DNA from 3 places in the Vibrio limimangrovi genome. Region 1 is predicted to be linked to each of the others. Evidence: predicted binding sites of a transcription regulator. Region 1 holds the regulator's gene; each other region holds the start of a gene.
What was found. The regulator MetJ, encoded in region 1, represses methionine synthesis genes. The targets are predictions, from matches to a motif close to TTAGACNTNTANANGTCTAA.
Positions count from the first base shown of each region.

Region 2: metH (methionine synthase) is a predicted target of MetJ. The motif match lies at 3,932-3,951, and genes of this name have one in related genera.
Region 3: ACWYU8_RS15850 (MetQ/NlpA family ABC transporter substrate-binding protein) is a predicted target of MetJ. The motif match lies at 3,135-3,154, and genes of this name have one in related genera.

Region 1 covers NZ_JBSUGF010000021.1:1,225-7,202, reverse strand. The annotation lists gene ACWYU8_RS20935 (bifunctional aspartate kinase/homoserine dehydrogenase II) at 255-2,663, opposite strand; gene ACWYU8_RS20930 (O-succinylhomoserine (thiol)-lyase) at 2,676-3,839, opposite strand; gene metJ (met regulon transcriptional regulator MetJ) at 4,063-4,383, shown strand; gene ACWYU8_RS20920 (malic enzyme-like NAD(P)-binding protein) at 4,497-5,768, opposite strand.
Region 2 covers NZ_JBSUGF010000015.1:108,505-114,482, forward strand. The annotation lists gene lysC (lysine-sensitive aspartokinase 3) at 1-135, shown strand, start outside; gene metH (methionine synthase) at 203-3,883, opposite strand; gene ACWYU8_RS19080 (cation:proton antiporter) at 4,076-5,434, shown strand; gene ACWYU8_RS19085 (transposase) at 5,674-5,835, shown strand.
Region 3 covers NZ_JBSUGF010000011.1:101,374-107,351, forward strand. The annotation lists gene ACWYU8_RS15835 (8-oxoguanine deaminase) at 1-454, shown strand, start outside; gene ACWYU8_RS15840 (DUF4382 domain-containing protein) at 525-1,568, opposite strand; gene ACWYU8_RS15845 (D-fructose-6-phosphate amidotransferase) at 1,877-2,167, shown strand; gene ACWYU8_RS15850 (MetQ/NlpA family ABC transporter substrate-binding protein) at 2,311-3,114, opposite strand; gene ACWYU8_RS15855 (DUF2799 domain-containing protein) at 3,317-3,703, shown strand; gene ACWYU8_RS15860 (flagellin) at 4,131-5,261, shown strand; partial or broken gene ACWYU8_RS15865 (L-asparaginase) at 5,384-5,683, opposite strand; gene ACWYU8_RS15870 (RDD family protein) at 5,729-5,978, opposite strand, start outside.

The DNA.
Region 1 (5,978 bases):
TCTGCCACAAAATCAAATTCTGCAAATCGACGTTTAGACGTCTATATGTCCACAGAATGAATTGAATACGATTTAATGTCAACCTTGTAATTATGAATTTTTTTCACGTTAACAATGAGAATAGTTCAAGTTGATTTTTGACTAGTATTCATTCAGTAGATATCAATGAAATATAAGCCTTAAAGTTGAGTATGGCACTGAGAAAGGAATAAAAAACCCCGGATGGATAACTCCGGGGTTTTAGAGAGAATAGTTTAAAACAATCCTGCGAGGCGGTTGAGATCGGATTGAATTGCACCCGCCGTCACTTCTCGCCCGGCACCCGGACCACGAATCACTAACGGATTGTCTTTGTACCACTTGCTTTCGATTGCGAAGATATTGTCACACGGAAGCAAGTTCGCAAGCGCATGCTCTCGGGATAAGGCTTCGATGCCTACAGTGGCTTTTCCATCCCTTTCCAGACGAGCAACATAGCGTAGAACCTGATCATTTTTCTGCGCTTTTATCAAACGTTCCTGCAGAGTCTGACTGAGTAACGCGCTGTTATCAAAGAACTCATCCACACTCAGATCACGCAGCTCCGCTGGAACAAGCGATTCAACTTTCACGCTACCCGGTTCGATATCCAGACCAGATTCACGTGCGAGTATCACCAGTTTACGCATCACATCTGAACCATCTAAGTCAGAGCGAGGGTCTGGTTCCGTTAGACCTTGCTGCCACGCCAAATCGACCAGTTCACTGAACGGAACCGTGCCATCGAACTGCTGGAACAACCACGAAAGCGTTCCGGAAAAAATGCCTGAGAGAGCGACAATCTCATCACCACTCTCACGCAGGTCACGAACCGTATGATTGATTGGTAACCCAGCCCCTACCGTAGCGTTGTAGAGCCAGTGACGCCCTATTTTAGCAAAGGCATCCTGCACCTGATGGTAGTACTGACTATCCGCAGATCCGGCCACTTTATTCGCGGAGATCAGGTGAATACCTTGCTGCGCAATATCGATATAACTCTGAGCCAGTTCCTTACTCGCGGTAACATCAAGCACAACGGCTTCGTCATAATTCTGCAGCGCCCCGAGGCGAGTCAGCCAAGAACCATCGTTCTCCACACTTTCATCGTTAAATAGTGCTGATACTTTGGTGGCGTCGATACCCTGATCATCAAACCAGAACTTCTGGCTATCAACCACAGCAACCAAGTCGAAACTCATGCCATGGCGTTTTTCTAGCTCACTCTTCTGAGAAGCGAATAAGTTCAGCCAGCTTGAGCCAATGTTACCTTTACCACATAACGCAACAGCAACGCGCTTTTGTGCCTGAAATAACTGGGTGTGAATCGATTGAACCAACTCTGCGGTATTCGTGCTGCGTAATACTGCCACCAGACTTAATCCAGAATCAGTTTCAGAGATAAATTCGACAGGTGAGTTTTTTAATTTTTGTTGGAAACCAAAACAGTGGCTCGCATTTGTCGTTACTCCGGCTCCTACAGCAGCAAGCAGAGAATACCCCTCCTGAAGCGTAATTTCTGCATCGAAGTCCGACGCTTGTAAGAACTTCAACGCACCGCCAGCAATTTCGGAGGTATAGGCTAATCGCAGAATCTGTTGCTCTGGCTGGAGTTCAAAAGCCAGAGGCTCTAACTGAGCACGCTGAAGTGACTTAAGCGCATCGCTTTGCTTTTTATTGAAATCATGACCGGCTCGGAATGACAACTGCACTAACAACACATCATCCAATGACGTAATAATTTTTGCTCCACGTCCAGAAGCCAGCACGCGTTCAATGCGAGTCGAGCCCGACTCAGGCTGATAGCTGCATTTGAGACTTAAATCCATAGTACTTTGCGCCACTGGCTGAAGCGTTCGGCTGTGCAGTACAGGCGCTGCCAGACGTGCAAGCTCACTGGCTTCATCCAATCTCAAGAGTGGCAATAAACACGCCTCTGCCACTAAACGCGGATCAGCGCTATAAACACCCGCTACATCACTCCAGATCGTGACCGTACTGACTTCCGCAAGCGCACCGATCACTGTCGCAGAATAGTCGGAACCATTACGCCCAAGCAGAACGGTTTCACCCTGGTCATTTTGCGCCATGAAACCGGTAATAATCACTCGTTTATGACTATGCTGAGCCAGTACTTCTTTAATAAGCGGGTATGAACGGGCGCGGTCGACTTCTGGCTGTGTCCCGGCTTCCGCTCGTAAAAACGCTCTCGCATCTTGCGCAACTGCAGGTAATGCCTGCTGAGTCAATAATGCCGCCAGCAAACGAGAAGACCATACTTCGCCGTGTCCTAATACTGCCGCTTTTTGTGCTTCGGTAAGCGGAGAGGTCAGTTCAGCCAAGGTACTGAACTCATCTTGTAAAGTGGCCAACAGGTGTGTTTGCGCTTCACCTTCCAACAACTCTTCGACGAGACCAGTTTGAAACTGTCTTAAGCCTTGTAACGCTTCATGAGCGATTCGGCCATCTTTGTCTAAACCTTCGAGAAACTCAATCAGGCGGTTCGTAGTTTTGCCTGCAGCGGATACCACGACCAGGTCATTTTCTGCTGAATACTCTTTAAGGATACCCGCAACACGCAAGTAGCATTCAGGATTCGCTAAGCTGCTACCACCAAATTTATGTAGCTGACGTTGTACAGTCATTATTATTGTTTCCTATTGCTTTGCTGATTTAGTGAAAGCTTGCTCTAGGTCAGCAATCAGATCTTGTGCATCTTCGAGGCCGACAGAAAGACGCAGTAATTGCTGTGATACACCAGCCTCTGCCAGCGCAGCTTCGCCCATCGCACGATGTGTCATAGACGCTGGATGACAAATCAAACTCTCTACCCCACCTAATGATTCAGCAAGAGAGAACAACTGCAGCTCTTTAACGAACACTTTGAGCTGTTCAAATGAACCACCAAACTCAAAACTCAGCATTGAGCCAAAACCGGACTGTTGTTTCTTCGCAATCTCGTGTCCTGGGTGTTCAGGCAGACTTGGATGATAAATTTTCGCGGCCAGCGATTGTTGTTTCAGGTATGCAAGCACTTGCTGAGAGCTCTCTTCATGCACTCGCATACGAGCACCTAACGTACGGATACCTCTCAACGTCATGTAACTATCGAATGGCGTGCCTGTCGCACCGATACAATTACCCCACCATGCCAGCTCTTCTGCATGCTCTTGTGTTTTTGTAATCACTACGCCACCAATCACATCTGAGTGACCATTGATGTATTTCGTCGTGGAGTGAATAACAAAATCCGCACCCAGTTCTAACGGCTTTTGGTACACCGGTGTCAAAAAGGTATTGTCTACTGCAACCAACGCGCCGACTTGCTTAGCCTTTTCACATACAGCAGCAATATCCACGACGCGAACAAGAGGGTTTGACGGTGTTTCTATCAAGATAAGCTTTGGCTTTTGCGCTAAAGCGGCATCAAGCGCCTGTTCATCGGATTGATCAACAAATAACACCTTGAAGTCGCCTTTGTTGGCGCGAGTATTGAAAAGACGGTAAGTACCACCATAGCAGTCATGTGGGGCGACAATCAGATCGTCAGGACCAATGAAAGCAGAAACCCATAAGTTCAACGCAGACGTACCACAGTTAGTAACTACCGCGCCTTTTCCTGATTCAAGCTCAGACAGCGCACTTTCTAACAAGCCACGGTTTGGGTTACCTGAGCGCGTATAATCGTACTTAGGCACTTCGCCAAACGCTGGAAAGCCATAGTTTGTCGATAGATAAATTGGTGGAACGACAGCGTGGTATTGAGTGTCGGATTCGATACCAGTGCGTACAGCAATGGTCGCAGGCTTACGGATGCTCATGGGTGTATCCTTTCACAGATGGTGACTTCTAAATAGGAATGCGCTATATCTAAATCGCAGATTCAATGAATTGCACACTCGCTTACTGTTCCTGTCACTTTACTCGTCAAAAATTGAGACGTCAACACTTCTAGACGTCTATATGTCTTTGCTTATGGCAGTAAATGCAGCTAAAATCAGCACCTCAATTATTTTTAACCTATTACAAATATGAAGGTACGCAATGGCTGACTGGAATGGCGAATACATTAGCCCGTATGCTGAGCATGGAAAGAAAAGCGAACAAGTAAAAAAAATCACTGTATCGATTCCGCTGAAAGTTTTAAAAGTGCTAACTGATGAGCGTACTCGCCGTCAGATCAACAACTTACGCCACGCTACCAACAGCGAACTCCTATGTGAAGCCTTCCTGCACGCGTACACAGGCCAACCGCTTCCTACGGATGAGGACCTTCGTAAAGATCGCCCTGACGATATTCCTACAGAAGCTAAAGCGCTGATGACAGCAATGGGTATCGAGTTTGAGTCGTTTGACGACGAGTAGTTGGTAGCGAATGGAATACAGGGATCAGTTTTTCCGCTTCCAGTACTAAAAGAATCCAATAAAAAATGGGACGCTATGCGTCCCATTTTTTGTACCTTATTTACAGCGGAGAATTACTCTGCCATGTAGTTCTCTGGCATCTCAATGCGAGCAACACCAGAGTCAACGGCTGCTTGAGCTACTGCTTTTGCTACACGAGGCAACAAACGAGCGTCCATTGGCTTAGGAATAATGTAGTCAGTACCAAACTCCAGCTTTTCCACACCAGCTGCTTTCAGTACGGCTTCTGGTACAGGCTCTTTCGCCAGTTCACGAATGGCTTCGACAGCGGCAAGCTTCATTTCATCATTAATTTCACTTGCACGCACATCAAGAGCGCCACGGAAGATGAATGGGAAACAAAGCACGTTGTTTACCTGGTTCGGGTAATCACTGCGTCCAGTGCCCATGATCAAGTCTTTACGAACGTCGTGTGCAAGCTCTGGCTTGATTTCCGGATCAGGGTTAGAGCACGCAAATACAATTGGCTTGTCTGCCATCAGTTTAAGCGCTTCTGCTGGTAGTAGGTTCGGGCCTGAAACACCAAGGAACAGGTCAGCACCTTCGATAACATCTTCCAGAGTACGCTTATCCGTGTTATTCGCGAATAGCTGTTTGTACTCATTAAGATCATCACGACGAGTGTGAATCACACCCTTACGGTCCAGCATGTAAATCTTTTCACGCATTGCGCCACATTTGATCAGTAGCTCCATACACGCAACAGCAGCAGCGCCAGCACCTAGACATACGATTGTCGAATCTTCAAGTTTCTTGCCTTGCAACTCGATCGCATTCAGCATACCTGCAGCGGTTACGATTGCTGTGCCGTGCTGATCATCATGGAAGACAGGAACGTCACAACGCTCGATAAGGCGCTTTTCAATCTCAAAACAGTCCGGAGCTTTGATGTCTTCTAGGTTGATACCACCGAATGTATCAGCAATGCTCGCAACAGTATTTACGAACTCATCAATCGTGCGGTGTTTTACTTCGATATCAATAGAGTCGAGGCCAGCAAAACGCTTAAACAGTAACGCTTTACCTTCCATTACAGGTTTAGAAGCAAGAGGGCCAAGGTTACCCAAACCAAGAATAGCTGTACCATTAGAAATGACGGCAACCATGTTCCCTTTCGCAGTGTACTTATACACGTTTTCAGGATTTTGAGCGATTTCACGCACAGGCTCAGCAACACCAGGGCTGTAAGCTAAAGCGAGATCACCTGCGGTTTCTGCTGGTTTTGTTAACTCGACTGCAATTTTCCCTGGGGTCGGGTAAGCATGGTAGTCAAGAGCTCGTTGGCGTTGTTGTTGTTCTGGAGTTACTGCTTTGTCTTCAGACATGAGGGGGGTTCTCTATTTATTTTTAGGTAAGGGGGAATAAATTCTAAAGGATCGAAGTCAATCTTCAAAGGTAAGATTGCGAGTAAAATCCTTAAAACAGCGACAATAAAATGAGATTAGACCAGATAATGATACAGAGCACCTGACTTTTAAGTCAGGCGCTCTGTTGTAAGGTATGGATTTGTAAACACTACCCAAGGAGCACTAGTT
Region 2 (5,978 bases), on a different contig from region 1:
TTCGGCACGCTGGAAGACTTTAACCTGCGAATGATTTGCTACGGAGCTAGCCCACATAACTTGTGTTTCCTTCTGCATAAATCAGAATCACAACAAGCGATTCAAAAGCTGCACGAAGAATTGTTTGAGCGATAATATCGATTTTATCGACATACAGAAAAACAAAGGGCTGCCAAAATGGCAGCCCTTTGTTTTCGATGGTTTAGCCGTTAATGTTCGGGCCTAACCATTTTTCTGCTTCTAGCCTATCCCAGCCTTTACGCTGAGCATAGCTTTCGAGCTGATCTTCCTGAATCTGTGCGATCGCAAAGTAACGAGAATCCGGATGAGAGAAATACCAACCCGATACAGAAGCTCCTGGATACATCGCGTAACTAGAAGTTAATGACATGCCAATGTTCTCTTCGACATTGAGAAGCTCCCATAACGGCCCTTTTTCCGTATGCTCAGGACATGCCGGGTAGCCTGGTGCAGGTCTAATACCTTGGTACTTTTCACGGATAAGGTCATCGTTGGATAAGTTCTCATCCTCAGCATAACCCCAGATCTCTTTACGTACATGCTGGTGCAGATATTCTGCAAACGCTTCCGCCAGACGATCAGCCACAGCTTGGATCATAATCGCGTTGTAATCATCACCTTTAGCCTTGTACTCATCTGCCAGTTCACGCTCACCAATACCACCTGTTACTGCAAACGCGCCAACCCAGTCAAGCTTACCGGATTCCTTTGGTGCAATGTAATCGGACAGGCAGTAGTTAAAGCCTTTCGGTTTTTCTGTCTGTTGACGAAGGTTACGCAGAACTTTAGCAACTTCAGTGCGCGATTCATCTGTGTACACTTCGATGTCATCACCCACACTCGCAGCAGGGAACAGACCACACATGCCTCGCGCTTGCATCAAACCTTCACTCTCGACACGATCAAGTAGCTCATTCGCATCATGGAACAAACGTTGAGCCTCTTCACCAACTTCTTCATGCTTGAAAATCGTTGGATATTTACCAACCAGTGACCAGGTCATAAAGAATGGCGTCCAGTCGATGTACTCACGTAAAGTCGCGACATCAAAATCATCAAAGATATGAATCCCCGGCTGCTTTGGAGCAGGAGGAGTATACGTATCCCAATCGATAGCTACTTTATTGGCACGAGCTTCCTCAAGAGTGACCGGCTTGGTTCTAGGCTTTTTACGATTGTGCTGATCACGTACTCGCTCATAATCCTCATCCAACTTTTCGACGAAAGCAGGACGGCGTTCATCAGACAACAGGGAGGTACAAACACCTACCGCTCGTGACGCGTTGTTCACGTAAACAACCGGATGTTTATAATTCTGTTCGATCTTAACTGCAGTATGCGCTTTCGAAGTGGTAGCGCCACCGATCAGAAGCGGAAGATTAAAATCAAGACGCTCCATCTCTTTAGCCACATGAACCATTTCATCCAAAGATGGGGTAATCAAACCCGACAGACCAATAATGTCGACGTTCTCTTCTTTGGCGACTTTTAGGATCTTTTCACACGGCACCATAACACCAAGATCGATGATCTCGTAGTTGTTACATTGCAGAACGACACCGACGATATTTTTCCCGATATCGTGTACATCGCCTTTCACCGTTGCGAGTAAGATCTTACCGTTTGTCTGACCGACCTGTTTTTCAGCATCGATAAATGGTTCTAAATGGGCCACAGCTTGTTTCATAACGCGCGCTGACTTAACCACTTGAGGCAGGAACATTTTCCCTTCCCCAAACAAGTCGCCGACCACGTTCATACCGTCCATTAACGGACCTTCAATCACTTCTAGTGGTTTAGAGGCATTAACGCGAGCTTCTTCTGTATCTTCAACGATAAACTCGGTAATCCCTTTGACTAACGCGTGTTCTAAACGCTTTGCAACCGGCCATGTACGCCATTCAAGTGCTGCGGCATCTTCTTCTTTACCAACGCCTTTATCTGCATACTCCGCTGCGATATCCAACAGCCTTTCTGTGCCATCATCACGACGGTTCAGTACGACATCTTCAACCGCTTCACGCAACTTTTCAGGTACGTTGTCATAGATTTCCAGCTGCCCAGCGTTGACGATCCCCATATCCATACCATTTTTAAAACAGTGGTAAAGGAATACAGCATGAATCGCTTCACGAACGTAGTTATTGCCACGGAAAGAGAAGGAAACGTTAGAAACACCGCCCGATATCATCGCGTGTGGTAAGTTACGTTTGATGTCACCAACCGCATCAATAAAGTCAACAGCATAGTTGTTATGCTCTTCGATACCGGTAGCAATCGCAAAGATATTCGGGTCGAAAATAACGTCTTCTGGCGGGAAGCCTACTTCATCAACCAAAATACGGTAAGCATTGGTACAAATTTCAATTTTGCGCTCACGGGTATCCGCCTGACCAACTTCGTCGAATGCCATGACGATAACCGCAGCACCATAACGGCGAATCAGTTTAGCCTGCTCAACAAACTTCTCTTTCCCTTCTTTGAGAGAAATCGAGTTCACGATGCCTTTGCCCTGAATACACTTCAGGCCAGCTTCAATGACTTCCCACTTGGAAGAGTCCACCATGATCGGCACTTTGGAGATTTCAGGCTCAGAAGCACACAGGTTCAAGAAGCGAACCATACATGCCTGAGCATCAAGCATGCCTTCATCCATGTTGATATCGATGATTTGAGCGCCGCTTTCAACTTGCTGACGGGCAACATCGAGCGCTTCATCGTATAGCTCTTCTTTGATTAAGCGCTTAAAGCGAGCAGAACCAGTGACGTTTGTACGTTCACCAACGTTAATAAATAACGAATCTTTATCGATAGTCAGTGGCTCGAGGCCAGACAAGCGACAAGCGACTGGTAAATCAGGTAACTCACGAGGTTTCACCTCTGCAACTACCTTTGCCATATGACGAATGTGATCAGGCGTGGTACCACAACAGCCACCGATCAGGTTCAAGAAACCACTTTCAGCCCACTCTTTTACATGCTTAGCCATATCCTCAGGGGACAAATCATATTCACCAAATGCATTCGGTAACCCAGCATTAGGGTGAGCAGATACAAAAGATTCTGATATGCGGGACAATTCCTCAACATATGGTCGTAGTTCGTCTGGACCGAGAGCACAGTTCAGGCCAAAAGAAATGGGCTTCACATGACGCAATGAGTTGTAGAACGCTTCGGTTGTTTGTCCTGACAAAGTACGGCCAGAAGCATCAGTGATGGTGCCAGAGATCATGACAGGTAGAGCGATACCCAGTTCTTCAAAGACCGAATCAACTGCGAAAGCACACGCTTTAGCGTTTAAGGTATCAAAAATAGTTTCGATGAGGATAAGGTCTGAACCACCTTTAATCAGAGCTCGAGTCGACTCTGAGTAGGCTTCAACCAACTGATCAAAACTGACGTTGCGGTAACCAGGGTCATTTACATCTGGAGAGATTGAACAGGTACGGTTTGTCGGTCCAAGTACGCCAGCTACATAACGTGGCTTATCTGGCGTTTTTGCCGTCCATTCATCGGCGACTTCACGTGCCAACTTGGCAGCGGCAAAATTTATCTCTTCGCTAAGGCTTTCCATCTCATAGTCAGCCATCGCAATAGTCGTTGCATTAAAGGTGTTGGTTTCTAGAATATCCGCACCAGCTTCAAGATAAGCGCCATGTATTTCCTTTATCAATTGAGGCTGACTCAACACCAACAAGTCGTTATTACCCTTTAGATCGCATTGCCAATCTGCAAAGCGTTCTCCTCGATAATCTTGCTCTTCAAGTTTGTATCCCTGGATCATGGTTCCCATACCACCATCGATCAGAAGAATACGTTGCTTCAATTGAGCTTCAATCTGTTGTCTTACATTACTTCCCACAGCACAGCCTCGTTCCTTTAACTATGAGTCCATCCTATCACACAAACTTCAGGAGTCTAGACGTCTAAATATGGAAATCATGATTATTTTATCGACCTCTTAACTTATCAAATAATCGCGAAAAAATGTTTGCTATTTGAGCAGCATCAGCCGAAAATTCCATTCATAAAATGTTACAAACAGAGTGTTCTAATGTCGGTCTATCATACTTTATGTTTTCTCTCCGCTGCTGCGATGCTAATAGCCTTTGTAAACAGTAAGATCGGGAAGATGCAAACCACCATCGCCATTACCGCTGGCTCAATGGTACTTTCACTCCTCATTCTAATTGCAGGTCAAAATAACTGGTTTCATCTCACAGAAATAGCCACAGAGACAGTAACCAGCATCAACTTCGAAAACTTCTTGCTCAAAGGTATTCTGGGATTTCTGCTTTTTGCCGGTGGCCTGGGTATTAAACTCCCAAACCTTAAAGATCAAAAGTGGGAAATTACGGTATTAGCACTTGGAGCCACTCTATTTTCGACTTTCTTTATCGGCTTTGTCCTTTACGGAATCTGCTCGTTGATCGGCATTCAATTTGACTTAGTTTACTGCTTGTTATTTGGCGCATTAATTTCGCCAACTGACCCGATAGCAGTGCTTGCTATTGTTAAAAAGTTAAACGCTCCAAAACGTATCTCGACACAAATCGAAGGCGAATCGTTGTTCAATGATGGCTTCGGTCTGGTTATTTTTGTCACCTTATTCACCATCGCGTTTGGTACGGAAGCTCCTACAGTAGGAAGCGTAACCATGTTATTTATACAAGAAGCGATTGGCGGTATTTTCTACGGTTTCTTACTTGGCCTGCTCTTCCACTACTTAATTAGTGCAACGGATGATCACTCAATGGAGCTACTGCTTACCATTGGCGTACCTACCGCTGGTTACGCATTTGCAGAGTACATTCACGTATCAGGTCCATTAGCGATGGTTGTTTCTGGAATTATGATTGGCAACTGGACACGCTTTATCGGCTTCTCTAAAGAGAGTGAAGATCACCTGGACCACTTTTGGGAGTTGGTCGATGAGTTCCTGAATGGCGTACTATTCCTGTTAATTGGTATGTCGATGCTGCTATTTAAATTCCACCCAGAAGACTGGATGATGATGGCAATAGCGGTACCACTGGTACTTGCATCTCGTTACCTAAGTGTATTTATCTCCTACATCGGCTTTAAGCGTTACAGAAAATATAACCGTTGGTCAGTGAAAATCCTAACTTGGGGTGGCCTTCGTGGAGGTCTTGCGCTGGCAATGGCACTTTCCATTCCATCTGGAATTTGGGTTGTTCAGGACAAGCTCATTGATGTAAAAGAGATCATCCTGGTGATGACTTACGCGGTCGTTGTATTCTCTATTTTGATTCAAGGCTCAACAATTACTCCAATGATTGAAAAAGCTAAAGCAGAAGAAAAAAAGATGGAAGAAGAGCGTAACGCTTTATCTTCCTCCGAAATAAAAGAGCAGAATGAGCCTCACGAGCAAAAAGAACAGCTTGAGTCTTAATTATTTAGTTCTTTAGAAAGCAGCCAAATTGGCTGCTTTTTTTATACGTAAAATTCCCTAAACTTTTAAGCGGGATATTGAATCAACCTTGAAAGTCTTGTCCCGAGTAGGGGAATTGGTGAGGATATCGTTGTCCCGCTGGTCAATAAAGACATCATAATCAAGCACTTAAAGAAAATATCGGCGACCACTGAAAAAGGATACCATGCCGTCATAATTATGGATGGCAGACAGAAGATATTGCCAATGACTTTCAGAACCTCAGTGTTATCACACTACCGTCCTATTCCCCAGAGTTGAATCCAATAGAACAAGTATGGAGTTGGTTAAGACAACACTATCTGGCGAATCAGTCTTTTGCGGATCACGAAGACATTATCTCCAAAGTATGTAGGGCTTAATGTTCCATCAGAGTCACCAAGATGTGTTCGAGAAGATGGATAGACCTGACCAGTTAATTTTCCAGATTGGTATTATACCAATTACATTAATTAAGTGGTCAATCTTGTCCAGTCCCTAAAGCAGAGTGAGATAACTCTGCTTT
Region 3 (5,978 bases), on a different contig from region 1:
GTGTAAAAACTTGGAGCTCGAACAGGCCGGTGTGAAAGTTGGTCTTGGCGTGGATGGTTCTGCCTCAAACGATGGCTCCAATATGATTGCTGAAGTCCGTATGGCGATGTACCTGCAACGCCTTCAGTATGGCTCAGCAAAAGTAACGCATTTTGATGCTCTGCGCTGGGCGACAAAAGGATCTGCTCTTGCGATGGGACGACAAGATATTGGAGAACTAAACATCGGTTATCAGGCTGATATTGCTATGTTTAAGCTGGATGACATTCGCTTCTCTGGGAGTCATGATCCGCTGGCTGCTTTACTGCTATGTGGCGCACAACAGGCTGACCGAGTGATGGTCGCTGGCCAATGGCGGGTCCATGATGGTGAAGTGATCGGTGTGGATTTACAGGACTTGATGGTTCGCCATAGCCGCGCCGCGAAGCGACTGGCAGAGCTGTCCGCCAGTTAATGTCTGACTGACCAAAATAAAAAGCCGCTTACAAACCAGTAAGCGGCTTTCTCTATTCTATGTGTGAGAACTACAGAATCGGGTAGATGTCTTGTTCTGTGTGTTCACCCTCAACCACTTCTACAGGCGTATAGTGTTGGTACATCAAGAAACCGTCTTCAGAAGCTTCATGCGCATCCGGAGTATCAATGTATGCAGTACACGTGTAACCGATAGAGTAGGTACCCGGACCTATATAGCCGAACTCGTAGTCGTACGTTAGATTACCCAGCTCATCTTCAGTCTGATTTACAGCAGCAATCGCTACGGGGGTGTTAAATTCAGCAGGTGCGCCTAAGTCACCCATCGTGCTGCTATCCATCTCACCTGCATACAGGTAAACAGAGTGTACCGCTGGAACATCGTTGATAGCATTCCACGCTGCACTGTCTGCTTCACAGGCCTGGTATTGTATCGGGTTTACTTCGCCTCCAATATGGCCAGCCTCTGATGCGTTAACCAAGCTCACCGCATTCGAGTTCATGTTCATATGATCCTGACCCGTTGGGTCGGCCAGACCTTTACGCAAATCAAACTCTACGACGTAGCTGTTGTGGCCTGTGTGTACTGTCACGTACTGACCTTTTTGCGAGAACTTCAGGCGACCTTGATCGCTGGTATCAGGCTTAGTTCCATAACAGCTACCACGGCTGTTAACTACGAGGCCTTTTACTGTACCGTCGGTTTTTTCTACGTAAGAAAGTGTTGTGTCGTTTAGCTGTCTGCCATCTTTTGCGTACAAGCACATTGCATAATCGCCAGGTGCGATAGTTTGCTCGCTAATGATGGTTTCTGCATTGCTACCTTGATACTGCATAAGGTCTACTTGACGTAATGCACCGTCTTCACTGACGTTCATAATGATAGCGTCGCCAGTTTTCTCACCTGTTTCAGGATCGAATGGGATTAATACGACATCTTCAAATGCCAAAACCACTTTGTTTGCATCGTCGACAGGCGCATCGGAAACTGCTAGAGAAAAAGTCGCTGCATCTGACGAAGAGTCGCCGCCATTACAACCAGCCAGTATCAGACCGCCTGTAATTGCTAGGATTGGATAGGTGTACTTTTTCATATTGCCTCTTTTGTTTGTTCTACTATTTGATACAAAGGTTAGTATTAAAAAAGAGAAGAATGTCATTTAAGAGTAATGGCGGAGTTAATCTTGTCATTTGTGTTAAGAAAACGAAGTAAATGTGAACTTAATCTAGCTTGTGAGACGGATAGGGCCCCATATTGCTCTTATAGCCGCAATATTTAGTAGCAGTCAGTTTTTATAAAACTAAGTTCTTATCTGTGTTAATCGAAATTGACCTTAATCAAGCTAAGAGTGCAGTGAGAGGAGTATTTTGGTCTGACATACTACTAGAAGGAATTAGTATCATGGCCTTTAAATACTTCATTAGAGAGCTATTGGGATTAGCCATTGTGATCTGTGTCGTTTTTGGCGTGTTGGGCATCATGCTGGATCTATTCGCACTGACGGCATTTTTTGAGCATCAGAGTTCTATCGCAGCGATATTTTTTAGTGAATCATTCTATTTTATTGCTTTTCTTATTCCTCCATTCTTTCTTTGGAAATTGATCAATCGCCCTGATTTAGTTTTGGCGACCCAGCAATATCTTGAGATGAGAATGGAAGCGGAACGCCAACAAAGTGCTGGTCAGGCGTAGTTTATTCCACGTGGTCATTCTGACTTATCTAAACAACAAAGGCTCATGGATATATCCACGAGCCTTTTTAAAATCTTTCGGGTCAATCAATGAATAAAAGTGGCGAAGTAGTGATTTTCTAGCGGGAGTTATTAGGCTAAGCGTTAGAACGCTGGCTCAATCGTTCCCTTAAATGCTTCGTCTAAGTAGTCGCGAATCGCCTGAGACTGATAGATAGAAACAAACTTTTTGTACTCTTCTTTGTTTTTATCCGCTTCGCGGGTCGCGATAACCATAACGGCTAGAGGCGCTTCTTTAGATTCCAGATAGATACTCTGTTTCTTCGGATCAAGACCGGAAGACATGACGTAATTCATCGTAATAGCTGCAGCATCCACATCGTCCAGTGTTCTTGGCAGTTGAGCGGCATCCACCTCAACGATCTGCAACGATTTGGGATTAGCAGTGATATCTGTTAATGCTGCTTTATGTCCAATGCCCTGTTTTAACTCAATTAAGCCAGCGTCGGCAAGAAGGAGAAGGCCTCGACCACCATTGGTTGGATCGTTAGGTATCGCAATACGAGCATGGTCAGGCAGCTCCTCGAGAGAGCGATACTTGTTCGAGTAAATGCCCATGCGCATCAGGATAGATTTGCCGATAGAAACCAAGTGAGAGTTATGGCTGTTGTTGAAATTGTCTAAAAATGGCTGGTGCTGATAGCTGTTGATATCGATACTTCCATCGCTTAAAGCTGCGTTTGGAGTCACGTAATCAGAGAATTCGACCACTTCTACTTTTAGTCCTTGTTTCGCTGCTTCTTTGGCGACAGCCTCTGCAACTTGCGCATGAGGGCCAACCGTTGCGCCAACTTTGATGACTGAATCTTCTTTTTGCCCGCATGCCGTTAAGCTAAACGCTGCTAAAACGACAAGATACAGTTTTTTGAGGTGACGAAAACTTTCCATAATAACTCCATTCATGTTTTTTGGACGTCTATATGGCTAATCTAGCACGATTATAAGTCGCGTCAATATTTTGATCACAGTGTTTGCATTCCGTTGCATCAACATAAGTTTCTAAGTCTTCGTTCCCGGTTCTACACCATGTTCTATACTCAATTTGGGTCGTACGAAACATATCATTGATGGTTGGTACAGGGAGGTTACAGTGAAATTACCACTCTTAATTTTAATGAGCTACATCCTAATCGGATGCTCATCTGTTTCAGAACAATCTATGTTGGCGCAATCTGGTGAATGGTACAGCGTTGGTTTGATTGATGGTCAGCAAGGCAACTACCAGCGAGCAAGAGTTGAACTCGTAACGTTAAGTGATTTAGGAGAAGAGGAGCTCCAGCAATATAAGAAAGGCTATGTAACTGGAATATCTAGCTATTGTTCACCAGACAGCGCGTACGAACAGGGTAGTTATGGCATTCGCTATCGTGGACAATGTGCTAACACAGAGTTTGAAGATTTAGCGGTCGAAAAATGGCAGGCAGCGTATTCTGATTCATTAGCGATGGAAGCGATGTTATTTGAATATAGCGATTAGGCGGCAGTTTCTGACCTGTGAGTCTGAAGCTCACTATTGTTGGATTTGCAACTGAACCACACTTGTGAACAGCAAAAAGGCGTAGGAGGTGAGAATTCGCTACGCCTTTAGTATTTGGCGTACTTCCGAAGCTTTGAATTGCGGCATAATCTATCTGGCGGCAAGGTTTACTCTGACCACATGCTTTACGCTATCTTTCCCCTCATCCCCGCGAACCCTCCAGTGAAAACTCATCATTTGGTTGTATGACTAGCTGACTGGTCGAATATTTTATAAAGATCAATAATATTAAAATAATGAATGGTTTTTGGTTGAAGTATAAAAACTATTATGCAAAAACTTTTAAAGTATTGGTGGTTATTGCCGACAATAAAAATGAGATTTTAGTTCCATAATTTTATCGGTAATAATGGAAGGAGGGCTATGCGTGACATTGAGCCTACACAACAACACAGCAGCGTTAGTAGCACGACGCCACATTGCTGACGCTTCTAATGATTTTAATTCTTCAATAGCCAAACTTTCTTCGGGAAAAAATATAAGTAGTGCTAAAGATGATGCGGCGGGGCTACAAATTGCGAATCGATTGAATGCACAAAGTAGTGGCCTGGATGTTGCTGTCAAAAATGTCGGTGATGGCGTCGCAATAGTACAGACGGCTGAAGGATCTATGCGAGAAATGTCTAATATTCTCCAGGATATGAGAGCCCAGTCTTTACAAGCGGCTAATGGAGCAAATTCAAAAAGTGACAGGCAAGCGATTCAGAAGAATATCCAATCTTTAAAACAAGAGTTTCATAGTATAGCGAGCTCGACTAACTACGCAGGAATTAGATTACTAGATGGATCGTATGGTCAGAAGGCATTTCAAGTCGGTTCAAACAATGAAACGGTACTCTTGGAACTGAAGGATATGCGCTCAAATTCTCTATCAATGGGCGGAATGATATTTATTGCAAATGAAGCCAAAGATGGATCCTGGATTGTTGGGGATGACAGCAACCAACTCGGCATTGATTTTGTCGATAGAGCAGGGAATGGGATAAGCATCAATATCGAAGCCAAGAAAGGGGATGATATTGAAGAACTCGCAACGTATATCAATGGTCAGCAAGAGTATATGACCGCATCAGTATCCGGTAGCGGCGAACTGCAAATGTTTGTTGATTCTGCTGTCACTGAAGGTGACATTTCTTTTTCAGGGAATCTGGCTAATGAGTTGAACTTTGGTAACCGCCGTCAAGCGAGTCTAGAGACCATTGATGTGACGAGCATCGGAGGTGCTCAAGAAGCTATTGCTGTCATTGACTCCGCTTTGAGCTACGTGGATGGTCATTGTGCTGATATGGGGGCGCTGCAGAATCGATTTGATCGTACGCTTTCTAACTTAGTCAATATGCAGGAAAACATCAGCGGATCGAAAGGGAAACGATTCGATACTGATTACGCGAAAGAAACAACAAAAATGACCCGGGCGCAGATTCTTCAACAATCATCATCATCGATGCTATCTCAAGCCAGGATGATTCCAAATGCGGCTTTAAATTTGATGAGTTAACGCTAAAGATACAGATAAGGTGTATGAATCAGTTCATACACCTTGCTCTTTTCTAATCCGGCTAACTCCGAGGCATTGGATTAATCGAAATCTCGCACGGATTCACCACATATACCGGGTATTTAAGCTTCTGTACCAAAGATTTTTTCAATCTTATTCACATCTTTAGTTTCTGTAAGTGCAAGCATTAACAATATTATTGCCTTCTGCGGGTTTAACAGGCCAGAGCCAATAGCGTGAACTTTATGGGTTACAAAACCGCCGCCTGTTCGAGTCGATAGCACAACTGGGTATCCTTTCTCTTTCAGCGCTTTTACTTTCTCCTTGACCGCTTCAGGAGTTGAGCCATTACCACTACCCGCAATAACAATACCTTCTGATCCTGATTCAATCAGAGCGCCAATTTGCTTAGTTGTCATGTCTTGGTAACAGTATGTATCCGGTCCTAGGTTTACTTCACAATTAGTCTAATCCTTGCCAGCAAATCTAACTTCACTAACGGTGTTTTTATTACTAATGACGACAGTATTTGCAAGTTTGTCGTGCCAACCTTGTTTACGTTTATCCCATGCAACCCAAAATAGGCCTAAACACAATGGAATCATGGCAACGATATACCCGAGATAGCGAATTATGTATTGTTGGAGCGTAGGCTTACCACCAGTATCGGCATCGACAATTTTAGCTGATATCGCCATTTTTCCAGGTGTTGCCTGT